One region of the Staphylococcus sp. GW821-FHT11H10 genome, then DNA from elsewhere that is predicted to be linked to it. Evidence: riboswitches for the same ligand, from Rfam matches in the RefSeq annotation. Region 1 holds a riboswitch; each other region holds the start of a gene.
What was found. Region 1 has a riboswitch for S-adenosylmethionine ahead of AC1RRU_RS04755 (MetQ/NlpA family ABC transporter substrate-binding protein). Riboswitches for the same ligand answer to the same signal wherever they lie in the genome.

Region 1 (4,257 bases):
TTTTAATGGTGCAAGATACTCTTCAACTGTATTTGCATTTGGCTGCTCAAACATCCCTCTATATTTATCAGGGAATGGAATATGATAAAATCCATTCAATAATGGTCCATAGTGTTTGCGCATATTTAAACTAATGGCAGACATGGATAATGACCCAAATGTTGACCCATGATATGCATTTGTGAAACTAATAATGTAAGGGCGCCCCGTATAAGCTCTCGCAAATTTAATAATACCGTCATTCGCATCAGACCCACTTAATCCAAACGTTACACGCTTTTCATAGTCACCTGGAGCAATTTCACATAGCTTTTTAGATAATTTTACTGCTGGTTCATGATACATATATGCTGGTGTATAATGAATAAATTTCTCAGCTTGTTTCTTAATCGCTTCAGTAACTGGTTTAGGTGCGTGTCCTACATTTTGTGAACTTGCACTTGATAATAAATCAATATATTCTTTACCATCCACATCTACTAGTGTCGCACCATAACCATGGTCAATGGCTAATGGATAGTATTTTATTCTCCCTGATGCGGCGAAGTATTTCCCATCTTCATTAATTAATTCCTCTGCTTTACTCATATCGGCTCATCCTCCCAAGATAGACCATCCCTTTTGCTTCCCTCTATTTGAAAAGTTCTACGGCCCTCTAAATAAACACTATTTAAGTGATAATATTCAATATATTACTAATAATTGTCAGATTTGTAAATATTTTCTGAATAATCAAAAATAATTAAAGTTTATAATTTTTGGTATTTATTATTTTTTTTTAAAAAGAACCCACAAAGCTATTACTTTGCGGGTAGTTTAATATGGATAATTATTTACTTTCGTATGGAATTACATCGTCTCCATATTCTTTCTTAATATAATCTTTAATTTCTTTCGATTGCATAACTTTTAATAATTCTTGGAACTTTTTATCTTTTTTATGTCCTTCTTGTACAGCAATAATATTGGCAAACGGAGATGATTTACCTTCCATAACAATTGCATCTTTAGAAGGTTTCAAACCATTATCGATGGCATAGTTAGAATTCATAATCACTGCTGCTCCTTCACCGTTTTTATATGTCTTTGGTAAAAACTCAGCCCCTTGTTGATGATTGAATTTTAAATTCTTTTTATTTTCAGCGATATCTTCAAACTTAGCATCTTCAATTTTGACACCTTTTTTCAACTTAATGAGACCTTCATCTACAAAGAATGATAAAAATCGTCCTTCTTCCGCTGGATTATTTGAAACATAAATCGTTGAACCTTCAGGAATATCTTTTAGATTTTTATATTTTTTACTGTATACGCCCATTGGAGTTGTAAATACTTTACCTAATTCTTCTATTTTATATCCATGACTCTTCTTTTCAGCTTTTAAATAAGGTACATGTTGGAAGAAGTTCGCATCTACATCACCTTTATCTAATAGTTTATTTGGCACTTTATAATCATTTACCTCTTTAACTTCTAAATCATAACCTTTTTTCTTTAATTGTTCTTTAGCTTTCTTCAACACATCTCCATGGGGTGCAGGTGAAGCAGCAACCGTGATTTTTTTATTATCCTCTTTATCTTTGCCACATCCAGCTAATACAATAACTAAAACTAAAATACTTATAACACTTAACCATTTTTTCATGTATATCGACACCTCTTTTTTAATAATGATTCAATTACACTTCAACTCTTAAATAGTTAGAAGACATAAAAAAATACTTTCTATTATTTAAGAGAAAGTATCGATACACTTTCTCTTATCTCTTAAAGTATTGTCTACTTTATGTGAATTAGCACCATTTCGTTAAACGACGGTTGCTGGGCTTCTTAGGGCACATCCCTCCACCACTCTTGATAAGAGTTAACAAGTTTTATTGAATTGTTATTATATTAGCATTGGATAGTGTTTGGGTCAATATCATTTTTTAAATATTCTAAATTTTTAAAATGTGTGATTTCCTTCATCATAGGGAATAGCTTGTTAAACTCATTTGAAGGATGGATAATTATGATACGATACGGCTACCACTTTCTTAGTGCATTACTGATTAGCATTTTATTATTGCTTATCATGTTTACTATAGATGTCGTAACACACACGACGCACCTAACCTTGTTATTAATCAATATCGATTTCATTGCTGACCCAAATCAAACACCACTGATTTTAGAACTATTGATTCATATTGTCATTGGATTTTTAATTTACATCACATTTCTAATTATTTATAAATTTTTCAAACCTTTTTACAAAATAAGTTATTTATTACTGATCATCATTTTTCTAATATTATATCCATTACTTATTCTATTGGCACAACGTTCATTTTTTCAATTTAGTTGGACAGAATACGGTTTATGGATGATTGCACATTTGATTTTCACTGTTTGCATGGCATGGTCTATCCCTTACTTTTCTAAAAAGAAATGGTAAGTTAGCATCATTAAATTTAGTATCACGATTACTTATATTCATAAAAACTTTAATATTGTAAATCTAACTTTACAAATATGTCATTCTTTAAGCTAATTTAAAGTTTCAATATGGTTTACTTTAAACCCCTATTTTAATTAATTCTGAGTGTTACACTAAGGCTGTAAAAGATAAATAATGAAATGGGGTTTTCATTGTGATGAAGGTTTCTCTATTTGCGTCAACACTTATTTCAAGTACAGTATTATTAACTGCTTTTAGTGGACATCAAGCTTTTGCTGCTGATATCGTTACTAAGAATAACGCACAAGAAGTTGCTTCAGAGGCGTTATCAAATAGTGGAGGTAATCCAGATTTACAAAACTTTGGAAAAGTAATCGACAAAGGGGACTATTTTGAAATTAAAAGCCATAATAAAGCAAATGCTGGTTTAGGGGTTTATAAAGTTCATAAAAATGGCCAAGTCGAATATAAAAATGATAAATATAGTAACTTTAATCAACTTCAAAGTGGAGAAACATATGTTGAACACGGTATTGCAAATGCTGCTGAATTAGATGATCTAAAGGAAGAAGCATCTAAAATTAATTCTGTAGATTGTGCGCGTGAATTAAATTCATATTATGTCGGTAACGTTAAATCTAACGAAGTGCCTTCGTCTCAATCAGTAAAAAAACAAGGTAACCATAATAGCACAAATGCTCAATCTTCATTACCTGAAACTGGTCATTCAGACAGTGAACAATCCATTCAATTATTAGGTAGCATTTTCTTATTACTAGGCGGTGCGTTAGTAGCTAAACAATCTCATAAAAAAATCTCATAGAAAAAACGAGATGACTTCAAAGTCATCTCGCCTTTTTTATTATTGATTGCTGTTCCCATTCTCTTCAGTACTATCTTTTTTATTGTCGTCTTTATTGTCTTGCTGTTTTGTATCTTGCTCTACACCTTCTGGGTCACGTTCTTTCGCGCTACCTTTTTTAGGATTATAGTTTGCACCTTCAGTATATTCGTTACCCGCATTCCATAGTAAGAACTCATTCACACCATTATCTTTTAAAGCCTGAACTTGTTCAGATACTGCTTTGGCATCATAATCAATATAATTACCATCACCTAAATATGATGCTGTGAAATCTTGAATCCATGGACGAGAAATTGGTTTTTTCTTACCTAGTGAATCTAGTAAACTATTTTCTTTTTGAATGTATCGATTTACTGTTTTGTACGGTTCTGTATCCGGAGCATCTAAACCAAAGTCACCGTTACTCCAATGTGAAGGATAAATCATTGATGAAATCGCATCTACATTTTCAGACATTTTAGGGAAACTTTGACCAATGCCTGGTGCGTTTTTAACTAATGCAGAATAGCCAAATACGTCTGCCGATACGTTAACACCCATTGGTTTCAACTCTTTATTAGCATGTTCTAAGAATTTTGTAATTGTATCAACACGTTGATCACCTGAACTTAACTTGCTATTTTTGTAGTCACCCTTACTATAAGTTAAACTGTCTGCTTCATTTTCAAAGCCTTCTGGGAAACGCACATAGTCAAATTGGATATCTTGGAATCCAGCTTTAGCTGCTGCTTTAGCGACAGTAATATCATAATCCCATACTTCCTTCATGAATGGGTTAACAAAGCTATCGCCTTTACCATTAGTCCAAACTGACCCATCACTTTCTTTAAATGACCACTCAGGATGTTCTTCAGCTAATTTAGTATCCTTAAATGTAACGATACGAGCAATTGGATAAATATTGTTATTATGCAATTTTTTCAACAATTTCTTACCATCTACAATATCTAAT
Region 2 (4,257 bases), on a different contig from region 1:
TAATTAAATGATTCAATTTTATCCATAACATTTTGTAATTCATCTACGTTATATTGAATACGTCCATGGAATACAAATTTATTAAAGAACTCATCTAATTGATCAGGTCCAACTAGAACTTTAACACTTGAACTTTGTGCATAATTTGAAATCGTTACGTCTCCATCGTGTTTAGGATTAAAGTATAAAATCGCAGTTGGCGTATATTTAGCACCTAATTGTGTTTGCAAGTCTGACGCTAACTTTTCAATTGAAGTAAGTTGATCTGAATAATTAACGAATGACAACGAAGATTTATCTTCATTTTGATCGAGTACTAGCGTTTGAGGTGACTTAGCATCTAAATCTAAAGTACTAAATACATGCTCCATCATAGGCAATTCGTTAAATTGCTTATCACTTATACCTTGATAAACATGCCCTTTTAATAGTTGAGAATCTATAATATATAGACCTGTACGAGTAAGTACAAGGTGACTAATGCGTTCAATATCATTGAATTCATTACTTGGTAAGAAGATGTTTGCCATAATATGCATATCTTCAGGTCTAATACGTTTTTCTTTCACTAAACGATCTCTAATTCCAATTAAGCGCATATCTGTAACATATTCACTTTTGTTTTTTGAGAATAGTTTCAATGCATCAATTTCACGATCTTTACCGCTTACAGTTGCATCAAAATCTTCTTTTTGTTTAGTAACTTGCTTTTTATTTTGTATGCGTTCTTTCTCTAGGGCTTCGTCATGTGACGCTTTCATTTGCTTTTCTTTTAAGTCGTATTCTTCTTTTGTTTTCTGTTTAATATTGTTTTTACTTTTAAGTGTAACTAAGAATAATATTAAACAGATAATTGCAACTACAATTGCTACGATTAAACCAATTTCGATTGGTCCAAATGAATTCATTAAATCAACGCTCCTTTAATCTATCAGTAAATCTAATTATAATGGAAACTATCTATAATTTCGACAATTTCTTTTATATTATTTAAAGCGTTTATTAAGCTTGAACAGCATCTTTTAATACATTGACTTTATCTAATTTCTCCCATGGTAACAATACATCCGTTCTACCAAAGTGACCATAAGCAGCAGTTTGTTTGTATATAGGATGCTTTAAGTCTAACATTTTAATGATGCCTGCTGGACGTAAATCAAAGTTAGCTCTGACAGCTTCAACAAGTTGAGCCTCGGAAACTTTGCCCGTTTTAAATGTATCAATTGAAATTGAAACTGGTTCAGCCACTCCAATAGCATAAGCAAGTTGTACTTCACATTGGTCTGCTAGTCCTGCAGCAACAATATTTTTAGCTACATATCTTGCCGCATAAGCTGCTGATCGGTCTACTTTAGTTGGGTCTTTACCACTAAAGCAACCTCCTCCATGACGTGCATAACCACCATAAGTATCAACAATGATTTTACGTCCTGTTAATCCAGCATCACCTTGAGGTCCACCGATAACAAATCTTCCAGTAGGATTGATAAAGAATTTCGTTTCATTATCAATTAATCCTTCAGGAACTGTTGGGTATATTACATGTTCTTTAATGTCACTTTGAATTTGTTCTAATTCAATGTCATCCGCATGTTGAGATGACACTACAATCGTATCAATACGCTTAGGTTTATCTGATTCGTCGTATTCAACTGTAACTTGAACCTTACCATCAGGTCTTAAATAATCTAGAATACCATCTTTACGTACATCTGATAAACGCTTCGCTAATTGATGAGATAAAAAGATAGGTAGAGGCATATATGTTTCTGTTTCATTTGTAGCATATCCGAACATTAAACCTTGGTCACCGGCACCAGTAGCTTCAATCTCTTCTTCTGAAATATCATTTCTGTATTCAAGTGCTTTGTCGACACCTTGTGCAATATCAGGTGACTGCTCATCGATTGCAGTTAAAACTGCCATAGTTTGGTAATCATAGCCATATTTAGCACGAGTGTAGCCAATACCTTTAATTGTTTCTCTTACAACTTTAGGTATATCTACATAAGTTGATGTAGATATTTCACCTGAAATTAGAGCCATTCCAGTTGTTACAGTAGTTTCACAAGCAACACGTGCATTAGGATCATCTTTTAAGATTTCATCTAAAATGGCATCAGATACTTGGTCAGCAATCTTATCTGGATGTCCTTCTGTCACTGATTCTGAAGTAAATAAACGTTTATTATAAGTCATGATTTGCTCCTTTTATAACTATATTTACGAAAATTCTCTTTTAATTGTGAGCTCAAAAATAAAAGAGCCTTCTTCACTATTCAAGACAGAGAGAAGGCTCTTAAACGTCCATTCGCTCTTATCGTTCAGACGAGTATATGTCTGCAAACGGTTTGGCACCTTTCTTTAAAAAAAGAGGTTGCTGGGTTTCATTGGGTCCATGTCCCTCCACCACTCAGGATAAGAGAATCCGTTAAGAACTATACTACCTAATTCATTTATTAATGTCAATTTTGTTTTTACATGTTTTTTTGTCTTTTCCAGGTGGAATAATTACGGCATTATGTTATACTATTTTCATGTAAAGGCTTACAATATTGAATTTCTATAACACACGCTGGAGGGATTGGGTATGTCAGTAGATACATACGGCGAAACACCTAAAATTAAAAAATTATTGGAAAAAGAAAGCTCTCTTTTTCAGCTTTCAACAACTCAACTTTATTACAAAATTATGGATAATAATGAAGGAGAATTAACTGAACTTGGTGCTATCAATGCAAGCACAGGTAAATACACTGGACGTTCACCTAAAGATAAATTCATTGTTACAGAACCTTCTTATAAAGATAATATTCATTGGGGAGATATCAACCAACCTATCGATGAAGAAACTTTCTTAAATCTCTACTCTAAAGTTTTAGACTATCTTGATAAAAAAGACGAACTTTACGTTTTTAATGGTTATGCAGGTAGTGACAAAGACACACAATTGAAACTTACAGTTATCAATGAACTTGCATGGCATAACCTTTTTGCTCAAAACATGTTTATCCGCCCAGATTCTAAAGAAGAAGCTAGTAATATAAAACCTAACTTCACAATTGTTTCAGCACCTCACTTTAAAGCTGATCCTGAAGTTGATGGAACTAAATCAGAAACTTTTGTTATCATTTCATTCAAACATAAAACCATTTTAATTGGTGGTACAGAGTATGCTGGTGAGATGAAAAAAGGTATCTTCTCAGTAATGAACTACTTGCTTCCAATGCAAGATATTATGAGTATGCATTGTTCTGCGAATGTTGGAGATAAAGGAGACGTAGCCTTATTCTTCGGATTATCAGGTACAGGTAAAACAACTTTATCAGCAGCACCGGATAGAAAATTGATTGGTGATGATGAACACGGTTGGAATAAAAATGGTATTTTCAATATTGAAGGCGGTTGTTACGCAAAAGCAATCAACCTTTCTAAAGAAAAAGAACCTCAAATTTATAACGCGATTCAATACGGTACTATATTAGAGAATACTGTGGTTAACGAGCGTGGTGCTGTTGATTTCGATGATAATTCATATACTGAAAATACACGTGCTGCCTATCCAATTCATCACATTGATAATATTGTATTACCATCTAAAGCAGCACATCCTAATACAATAATTTTCTTAACTGCTGACGCATTTGGTGTACTTCCACCTATTGCTAAATTAACTAAATCTCAAGCGATGTACCATTTCTTAAGTGGTTTCACTTCTAAATTAGCTGGAACTGAGCGTGGCGTTACTGAACCAGAACCATCATTCTCAACTTGTTTTGGTGCACCTTTCTTACCACTTAATCCTATTAAATATGCAGATTTATTAGGTGAACTAATAGATAAACATGATGTTGATGTATACTTAGTTAACACTGGATGGACTGGTGGTAAATATGGCGTAGGTAGACGTATTAGTCTACATTACACTCGTTATATGGTAGATCAAGCAATTAAAGGTAAATTGAAAAATGCAGAGTTTACAAAAGATGAGAAATTCGGTTTAAGTATTCCTACTGAAATGGAAGATGTTCCTAAAACAATACTTAATCCAATTAATGCTTGGAGTGATTCTGATAAATATCGCGCTCAAGCCGATGACTTAATCCAACGTTTTGAAGAAAACTTCAAGAAATTCGGTCCAGAAGTTGAAGAAATTGCTAACACTGGTGGCTTTAAAAAATAATTAAATATTTATTAAAAAGGCAACGTATAATGCGTACTGTATTGAACCCTTATACGTTGTCTTATTATATTTCT
Region 3 (4,257 bases), on a different contig from region 1:
CGCTCGGAATAAGTTAACAATAAATGAAACGATGCTATAAAAGACTCTAGCACCTTTAGAATTACTCTTAGCTGATAAGAATAATAATACTCCTAAAATCAATCCAAAAATAAATGCGAAAATAGTTGAAACTACAGTCATATATAATGTTTCATAAATGGCTTGCCATACTTCAGGCCATTGGACGTTAGGCATTGTAATCATCTCTTTAAAAATATCACCATAAGATTTATCCATGCTTAACCACCTCCACATTTACATGTTGCTGATGTAAATCTTCTTTAAATGTCTCAAACTCTGTTTCAGCAATATGTGGAATATGAACCACCAAGAACCCGACAGAACCACCACGGGTATTTTTTATGTTTGCTTCAAGAATATTTATATCAATGTTATGCGTTTTACTTATGTAAGATACAACTGGTTCAGTCGTATTACCACCATTGAAATTAAGTCTAACAATGTATGCATCTGAATCTAATGGTTCTAGATGTTTGATTGATTCTTCAAAATCATCATCCAAATCATCTTTCACAAATCGTCTTGTAACTTCATGTTGTGGATTTTCAAATACTTGCGTTACTTTACCTTGCTCAATTACACGTCCACTTTCCATAACGGCTACTTCATCACAAACACGTCTGATAACATGCATTTCATGAGTGATAATCACGATTGTAAGGTTTTCACGTTCTTTAATTTTTAGCAGTAGGTCTAAAATCTCATCTGTTGTTTGTGGATCTAATGCGCTTGTAGCTTCGTCACATAAGAGGACGTCAGGTTCATTAGCCAAAGCTCTTGCAATACCCACACGTTGTTTCTGCCCACCTGATAATTCTGATGGATAAGCATTTTCTCTGCCATTTAAACCAACAAGGTCAATTAATTCTTTCGCCCTTTCATTTGCTTTGGTTTTAGAATACCCTGCAATTTCTAAAGGGAACGTGATATTTCGAAGTACTGTTCGTGACCATAATAAATTAAAGTGTTGGAATACCATACTTACTTTTTGTCGTTTTCTTCTTAATTCTGCTTTTGAAAGTTTGTTAATATTATCGCCATCTATAATAATATCGCCAGAAGTAGGTTCTTCTAAATTATTGAACATTCTGATTAACGTACTTTTACCAGCACCAGAGAATCCGATAACTCCGAAAATAGAGCCCGTTTCTATATTTAAGTTAACGTTATCAACTGCTAGTACATCTTTATCTTTAGTGTGATAACGTTTTACAACTTGATTTAACTCAATCACGTTTAGTGCCTCCTTAAAAATCATTATGTAATTAAAAAATGCTTTCTCACTTTAGCAAAGTTGAGAAAGCATTGATTCATCTTTCTCTCATCTTCTAAAGTAATCAACTTTATGTGAATTGGCACCATTTCTATAACTAGACGGTTGCCGGGCTTCATAGGGCACATCCCTCCACCTCTCTTGATAAGAATTTTCGCACTATTTAATTAATTTATATCCTACCATTGCACTATAATTTCGTCAATAATTATTTTAACTTTTCTAACAAATAAGGAACAGATTGAAAAGCATAGATTCTATCTATTTCTATATCTTTATTCATTACTATTAGAACAGGAACTGACATAATTTTGTTACGCTCACTATATTTAGGATGGTAATTCAAATCGATTTTTTTAACGGGTAATTGTAGTATTTCATTCGCAATATCTAGCATTCGCTCTGACATTTTACAAGTACCACACATCGGTGTGTATCCAAAAATTAGATGTTTTTCTTTATTAAAATTCTCACAAATATCTTCTATTTCTACAGATTTACTCATGCATGATTACTAACCTTTCAGTCGTTAAATTAGGAATTAGACGTTTCTCTTTACGAACTGTAAAACCATGTTTACTCAATACATGCGCAAGATAATTCTTTGGGCATCTAGCTACCTCACAAAATGTTTTATCCACATAGATATGTTCACATTCGCTAAGATGACGTTTAAACCATTTTCTTATCTTTTCACCTTCGTCATCTGAGTCTGCTAGAACAAAGACTTGCTTTTCATATAATGTTTCAATCATGTCATCTAATTTATCAATACTCATTGTACCATGCGTACAAATAATATTTATAGGTTCAGCGATGACTTGTTGTACTCTCTTCTTATCAGATTTGCCTTCAACAATAATAACTTTATTTAAAATTGCCATGATAATCCACCTTCTAAGTCGATAATAAACAATCAGTTACTTTTTCACATAACGCTAATAGATTAAACATTATTTACGATTACTTAACATTTTATATCAACAAAGTATAAATTTTAAAATTTGTTGATTATTATTTACAAAAAATAGGCAAAATAAAAACTCCATGACCGCAATCAAGGAGTTTAAATTAATTATTCACCAATCATTTCTTTGTATTGATCAGCTGATAATAAATCATCTAATTGGCTTTCATCGCTAAGTTCAACTTTAACCATCCATGCTTTCTCATATGGTGATTCGTTAACAAACTCAGGACTATCTTCTAATTCTTCATTTGATTCAACAACTTTACCAGATACTGGCGCATATAATTCAGAAACAGTTTTAACTGATTCTACACTACCAAAAGTATCCCCTTCGTTGATTTCGTCATCAACTTCTGGTAATTCAACGAATACGATATCACCTAATTCACCTTGTGCGTATTCAGTAATACCAATTGTTACTGTGTTGCCTTCAACTTTTACCCATTCATGTTCTTTAGAATATTTTAATTCGCTCGGTACTGCCACGAGAATCCCCTCCTAAAATTAATTACAATTTAATGATGCCATACCGTAAGTTTTCATTCAACTATTAAAACAAAAAGTTACAATAATTTATATAATTAGAATTTGTAATTTTAAACTATAACCAAATTTCTTTGTATTGATCTTCTTTAAATCCTAATGTGATATTATCTCCAGCAATAGCTAATGGTCGTTTAACTAACATGCCATCTGAAGCTAATAAATTTAATTTTTCATCAGTTGATAAATCTTTTAATTTATCTTTTAACCCTAGTTCTTTATATTTAGCACCATGGGTATTAAATAATTTATTAACCTCTACACCTGTTTTATCGATAATTTCTTCAAACTCTTTTTTAGTTGGTGTGTGTTGTACAATATCAATTGGTTCGTAACTTACGCCATGTGTATCTAAAAATTTTGCGGCTTTTTTACAAGTTGTGCAATTTGAATATTGATAAAATTTAATCATTCAGATGTAACCTCCTATTCTGTCTTAATTTAAATATATCAGATAATCTATGTAAACGCTCTATATTTTAAGCTTAATTTTTTAATTAAAGGAAATTATTCGTTATAATACATTTAGTAATTATCTAAAGGAGCGTTTATTATGCAAAGTATTAATACAACTGATGCGTTTAAATCAACAATTGAAAGCGATAAACCAGTTATCGTAAAATTTGAAGCTGGTTGGTGTCCTGATTGTAAATCTATGGACATGTGGATTGATCCAATCGTCGAAAAATATAATGACTATGATTGGTATACTGTTAACCGTGATGAACTCGAAGATGTAGCTGCAGATAATGATGTAATGGGTATTCCTAGCTTATTAGTATTTGAAAATGGCAATAAACTTGCGCATTTACACTCTGCTAATGCTAAATCACCTGAACAAGTAGAATCATTCTTATCAGAAACATTTAATAAATAGGATATAGAATAGTTATCTAATTTGAAAAATTAATTTGATGATACTATTCTGGCATAGATGACTAGAACTGAATAAAGTTTGTTATAGATGCTTTCTCAGTTCTGTTAGCTATGCCCGTGTAATAATAAAGACGGTTGAGACATTTATTTGTCCAGCCGTCTTTATTAATTCTAGTATTTTGAAATTAAATGTTTGTTTTTACGCGGTGCTTTTGGTGGCACTTCTTCTAAATCTGTTAGGTAAAGGAAACCTGCAATGACTTCATCTCCATGAACGCCAAATACCTTACGAACTTTAGGTTCAAAAATGTATGGTGGTGTCTTCCAACATGTACCAATCCCTTGTTCATGTAATAGCAACATTAAGTTTTGAGCATACGCACCCATTGCAAAAAAGTTTTCACGATTTTGTCGTTGTCTTGGGTCAGTTTTAAGTACTAACACTAACATACCACCAAGATTAGTCACATTATTATAATGATCTTCTTGTTTCTCAGGATGATTTGGAAATGCAAAATGCGTTACATCTCTGCTCATTTCACCTAATCTATCTTTGGCTATATGGATAATTCTC
Region 4 (4,257 bases), on a different contig from region 1:
CAATATCGTTACAGCGTTTGGTATACGTTTTGCTTTACCAAAGAAATGAATTACACTTAATCCTTGGATATACATCAGTAATGATAACACAACTTCGAAATTTAACACGATACTTTGGAAAGTACTTGGTTCAGTAGCGAACATTACACAAAGTAAAACAACCATATATACCCACAGTAATGAACGGTTAAGCTGCCAAGCAAATAAAGGTTTAAAAATTGGTGTAGCTACTTTAAATTTACGAAGAATTGGAAATGTAATAATTAAGTTAATTAAGACTAAAATAAAGACCGTAATGATAATAAAACTTGGAAGTTGAACTGCCATTTGACGAAAGCCTTCTTCTAAGATTGTTTTATAATCTGCTTCAACACCTGATGTTACAACAGCATTATGCATTGTATCTTTAAAAGGCTTAATTAATGTCGTAGCGCTAGGTATCTTTTTAAACGTTTGTAATAACATAAATGCGACTAAAGTAAATATACTTAAATATGTTGTAGCTATAAATAAGATGCGTTCTTTAGAGGCACGTTCTTTCAATAATTGGCCAATAATAAAGCTAAGTATTAAAACTAAAATCATGGCACTTAATACAAATGTATTACCCAACAATGTGGTAAGAATTACTGTGATCAAAGCTCCAATTCCAAATGATGGAATAGACTTATTCCATAAAATAATACCTGGAATTGTAGCGAATAAACATAGAATTAATCCAAGTACTGGTAATACATACGTAACTAAAGCAACCATAACAAGTGCAATTGTTCCTATAATTGTTGCTTTAGGATGTACTTTTGAAAACAAATTCGCCACTCCTATACTATTTTGACTATAACTTCTATTTTAACCTCTAAGCAAAATTAAAACAAATTGTGAAGATTGAGGTATAGCATAAGACTATAACAATGTGTTTTTACTTCCATAGCGACCTACCCGTTTCGTCTATTTCCGCTTAAATTTCGTTACTTTAAGAAAATGATACAAGTTAGGTGCCCAATCATTAAAATTTAATAAAAAGCCATCATGACCTACATTATCTGGAACAAAGAAATGACGATGATATTTAAATCGCTCCCCTACTGCCCTCACTTGATCATCTGGATATAATAAATCATCTGTAAAGCCCATTGTTAAGACCTTAGTATCCAGAGATTGATAAACATCATCTACATTAGTACGTCCGCGATCAACATTATGGCTATCTAATACATTTAGCATTGTTAAATAACATGACAAATCATACGTTTCTTTAAATTTATTACCTTGATGTCGTTGATAACTCACCACTTCATCTGGTGAAAAGCGTTGGTCATAACTTTTAGATGAACGATACGTTAGAAAGCCTAATTGTCGCGCAATACTAAGACCTTCTTTGCCACCAATATGAATCGCTTCTCGTGCAATTTCATTGAAAGCACGACTATATGATGACGTCTTATCAGTTGCTGCTAGAATAACCGCCTTATCCACTTCGAATTGGTGATTATATAGAAGCTCCATGACTTGCATGCCACCTAGGCTACCACCAATTAAAATATTAATCTTGTTGAAACCAAGTGCGTGTATGCCCAGTTCAATAGCTTTTACAATATCTCTCAAAGTTAAATGCTTTGGAAAATTTGGATTAGTTAAAGGAGAACTTGAACCAAAGGGACTACCAATAACATTAAACGTTAGAAATTGATAATCATAAATCGGCATATAACCACCGTCTATAATTTCACGCCACCAACCAGGCTCGTCATCTGTGCCATATGTTAGATGATTACCAGTAAGTGCGTGACACACTACAACAAGCGGTTGACCAGCATAGCCTACATGTTCATAACGCAATTGTAAATTATCAATCATTTCACCTGATTCAGTTGTAAAGGGTCCTAGATTTAATGTTTCTACTGTGTAATTGGTCATGCGATTACCTCCTTTTAAATAAAAAAATCGCCTATACTCTATTCTTAAAGTATGAGGCGATTTGTCTCCATTACTTATCATTCGAGTATCTCGTTGGTAGTAGCACCGTGCGTATGCATCGCCGGTTGCTGAAGTTTCTCAGGGCCGTGTCCCTCCACTTCTCTTAATAAGTTTTTTATCTCTATTCATTTACTGCGTATTTATAAAATAGTATCAATGTACCATTTATGTTCTAGACTTTTATTGTATCTAATTGTATAACCAACTTCAATTGTTAGTTGTTAGGTCCTACCTTTTCTAAAAGAAGAAACGTAAACCTGCTATAAGAACAATACCCACTAATATTGTTGTCGTAAGACTTCGTGTAAAAAGTGCAACAAAAACAGTCGGAATTGTTACTAAAACAAATGGGATATTGAGTGTATATCCTGCTACGCCCTCTTGTTGCTCGATAATGCCATCTAAGATAAGTGCTGTAAATAATGTAATTGGTATAAACGATAACCATTTAATTACCGTTTCTGAAAGTTGAATACGTGAAATCATTAAGAATGGGACTACTCGAATAATTAAAGTTACAAGTCCACACAACACGATTAATATAAACATGTGCCAAGATGTTGTCATTTATCCATCACCACCCCTAATGTTGCTGCTAACATAGATGCAATTAAAATTGCGACGTATGACGGCATGAACCAGCTTAAACTGAGCATCATCACGATGACAAATACGATAAGTACTATGTAAATTTTAAGTTTAGATGAAGTGATTGATTCAAATTGTGCCATTGTTAAAAAGATAAACATCGCGGTAATCGCAAAATCGAGACCTAACATATCTGGATTAGATATGTATTTACCGAGTAACGCACCAACAATACTTGCTAGTGCCCAAAATGAATATGCAGTTAGATTCAATCCATGTAACCAACGATCGTTTATCTTCTCCCCTTTTAAATGAGGCGTGATTGCAACGCCAAAGGTTTCATCTGTCAAAATTGAAGATAAGCCTAGTCGATTCCAAATACCATAATCTTTATAATTAGGTGCCAACGTCATTGAAAGTAGGAAGAAACGTGAATTGACAATCAATGTTGTAAGGACAATGGCAGAAATCGGTGTTCCAGTAGCCACAAGCGCACATATAATAAATTGTGCTGCACCAGCATACACAAGCAAACATAATAATAGTATTTCGATAATACTAAAGTGTTGTGAAGCCGCCACTATTCCAAATGATAGTCCAATTCCAACGTAGCCTAATAAAGTAGGTATACATTCTTTAACGCCCTGTTTAAATGTCACATGTGATGTCATCTTTGTAACCTCCTTTATTCTGTTTAATTTTATAAAGTAATATACTAATAATTTTAGTCTAATATACGGATGCTAGAGTGGCAACAACATTAGACGCAGGGTTGTGTGATGTTAGACTGAAAGACTACTTAGAAGTATTGATTTGAAAGGATTTTAAATGTGTCTATTTTTTGACTATAACGGTTGATTTACCTCTTGGAAAGCAGTCTAAAATACCCCTTTTAACTTCATCCCTTTATTAAGAAAAAGTGGAATTTTATGCAATTAATTATTAGAAATATACTAAGAGGATATGGACTAAATTTAATATATTAGAATTTCATATGTAAGGATAAAAAAAAACTGAGAAAAGCTCGGTAAGAGCATTTTCTCAGTTTAGTCGGCTACTGCGAATTTCGATGTAGCCCTAACATATTCATTTTGTCCTAGATTTATGACTTATTCATGAATTAGCCATTAACAGGACGGATTTCAGTTTTACCACCCATAAATGGTACTAATGCTTCTGGAATTGTGATTGAACCATCTGCATTTTGATAGTTTTCAACGATAGCTGCAAATGTACGACCTACAGCAAGTCCACTACCATTTAAAGTATGTGCTAATTCTGGTTTAGAAGCGGCATCACGTTTGAAGCGGATGTTAGCACGACGCGCTTGGAAATCAGTACAGTTTGAGCAAGAACTAATTTCTTTATAGTTGTCATAACTTGGTAACCATACCTCTAAGTCGTATGTTTTACTAGCACTGAAACCGATGTCGCCAGTACATAAGATAACACGACGATATGGTAAACCTAATTCTTCAAGAATTGCTTCAGCATTTTGTGTCATATCTTCTAAAGCGTCCCAAGAATCTTCAGGTTTTTCGATACGAACCATTTCAACTTTGTCGAATTGGTGTAAACGGATTAAACCTCTTGTATCTCTACCAGCTGATCCTGCTTCACTACGGAAACAAGCTGTTTGTGCAGTGAATTTTTCTGGTAATACGCCTGGTTGGATGATTTCATCTCTGTAGA

Region 2: linked by a shared signal. The riboswitch ahead of metK (methionine adenosyltransferase) and the one ahead of AC1RRU_RS04755 (MetQ/NlpA family ABC transporter substrate-binding protein) in region 1 are both predicted to bind S-adenosylmethionine.
Region 3: linked by a shared signal. The riboswitch ahead of AC1RRU_RS04815 (methionine ABC transporter ATP-binding protein) and the one ahead of AC1RRU_RS04755 (MetQ/NlpA family ABC transporter substrate-binding protein) in region 1 are both predicted to bind S-adenosylmethionine.
Region 4: linked by a shared signal. The riboswitch ahead of metX (homoserine O-acetyltransferase MetX) and the one ahead of AC1RRU_RS04755 (MetQ/NlpA family ABC transporter substrate-binding protein) in region 1 are both predicted to bind S-adenosylmethionine.

What each region holds. Positions count from the first base shown of each region.
Region 1 is NZ_JBXARC010000005.1:117,423-121,679, reverse strand. Features, by position in the region: gene AC1RRU_RS04760 (aspartate aminotransferase family protein) at 1-588, opposite strand, end outside; gene AC1RRU_RS04755 (MetQ/NlpA family ABC transporter substrate-binding protein) at 830-1,645, opposite strand; SAM riboswitch class I at 1,758-1,864, opposite strand; gene AC1RRU_RS04750 (hypothetical protein) at 2,012-2,437, shown strand; gene AC1RRU_RS04745 (LPXTG cell wall anchor domain-containing protein) at 2,637-3,263, shown strand; gene AC1RRU_RS04740 (putative glycoside hydrolase) at 3,303-4,257, opposite strand, start outside.
Region 2 is NZ_JBXARC010000035.1:4,934-9,190, reverse strand. Features, by position in the region: gene AC1RRU_RS12055 (hypothetical protein) at 1-908, opposite strand, end outside; gene metK (methionine adenosyltransferase) at 1,003-2,199, opposite strand; SAM riboswitch class I at 2,315-2,425, opposite strand; gene pckA (phosphoenolpyruvate carboxykinase (ATP)) at 2,591-4,183, shown strand; gene AC1RRU_RS12040 (alpha/beta hydrolase family protein) at 4,248-4,257, opposite strand, start outside.
Region 3 is NZ_JBXARC010000006.1:2,049-6,305, forward strand. Features, by position in the region: gene AC1RRU_RS04810 (methionine ABC transporter permease) at 1-237, opposite strand, end outside; gene AC1RRU_RS04815 (methionine ABC transporter ATP-binding protein) at 230-1,255, opposite strand; SAM riboswitch class I at 1,340-1,445, opposite strand; gene AC1RRU_RS04820 (thioredoxin family protein) at 1,503-1,799, opposite strand; gene AC1RRU_RS04825 (toprim domain-containing protein) at 1,792-2,178, opposite strand; gene gcvH (glycine cleavage system protein GcvH) at 2,370-2,750, opposite strand; gene AC1RRU_RS04835 (arsenate reductase family protein) at 2,866-3,219, opposite strand; gene AC1RRU_RS04840 (thioredoxin family protein) at 3,361-3,684, shown strand; gene AC1RRU_RS04845 (nitroreductase family protein) at 3,855-4,257, opposite strand, start outside.
Region 4 is NZ_JBXARC010000007.1:62,202-66,458, reverse strand. Features, by position in the region: gene AC1RRU_RS05660 (YybS family protein) at 1-825, opposite strand, end outside; gene metX (homoserine O-acetyltransferase MetX) at 949-1,917, opposite strand; SAM riboswitch class I at 1,989-2,090, opposite strand; gene AC1RRU_RS05650 (AzlD domain-containing protein) at 2,215-2,544, opposite strand; gene AC1RRU_RS05645 (AzlC family ABC transporter permease) at 2,541-3,236, opposite strand; gene serS (serine--tRNA ligase) at 3,686-4,257, opposite strand, start outside.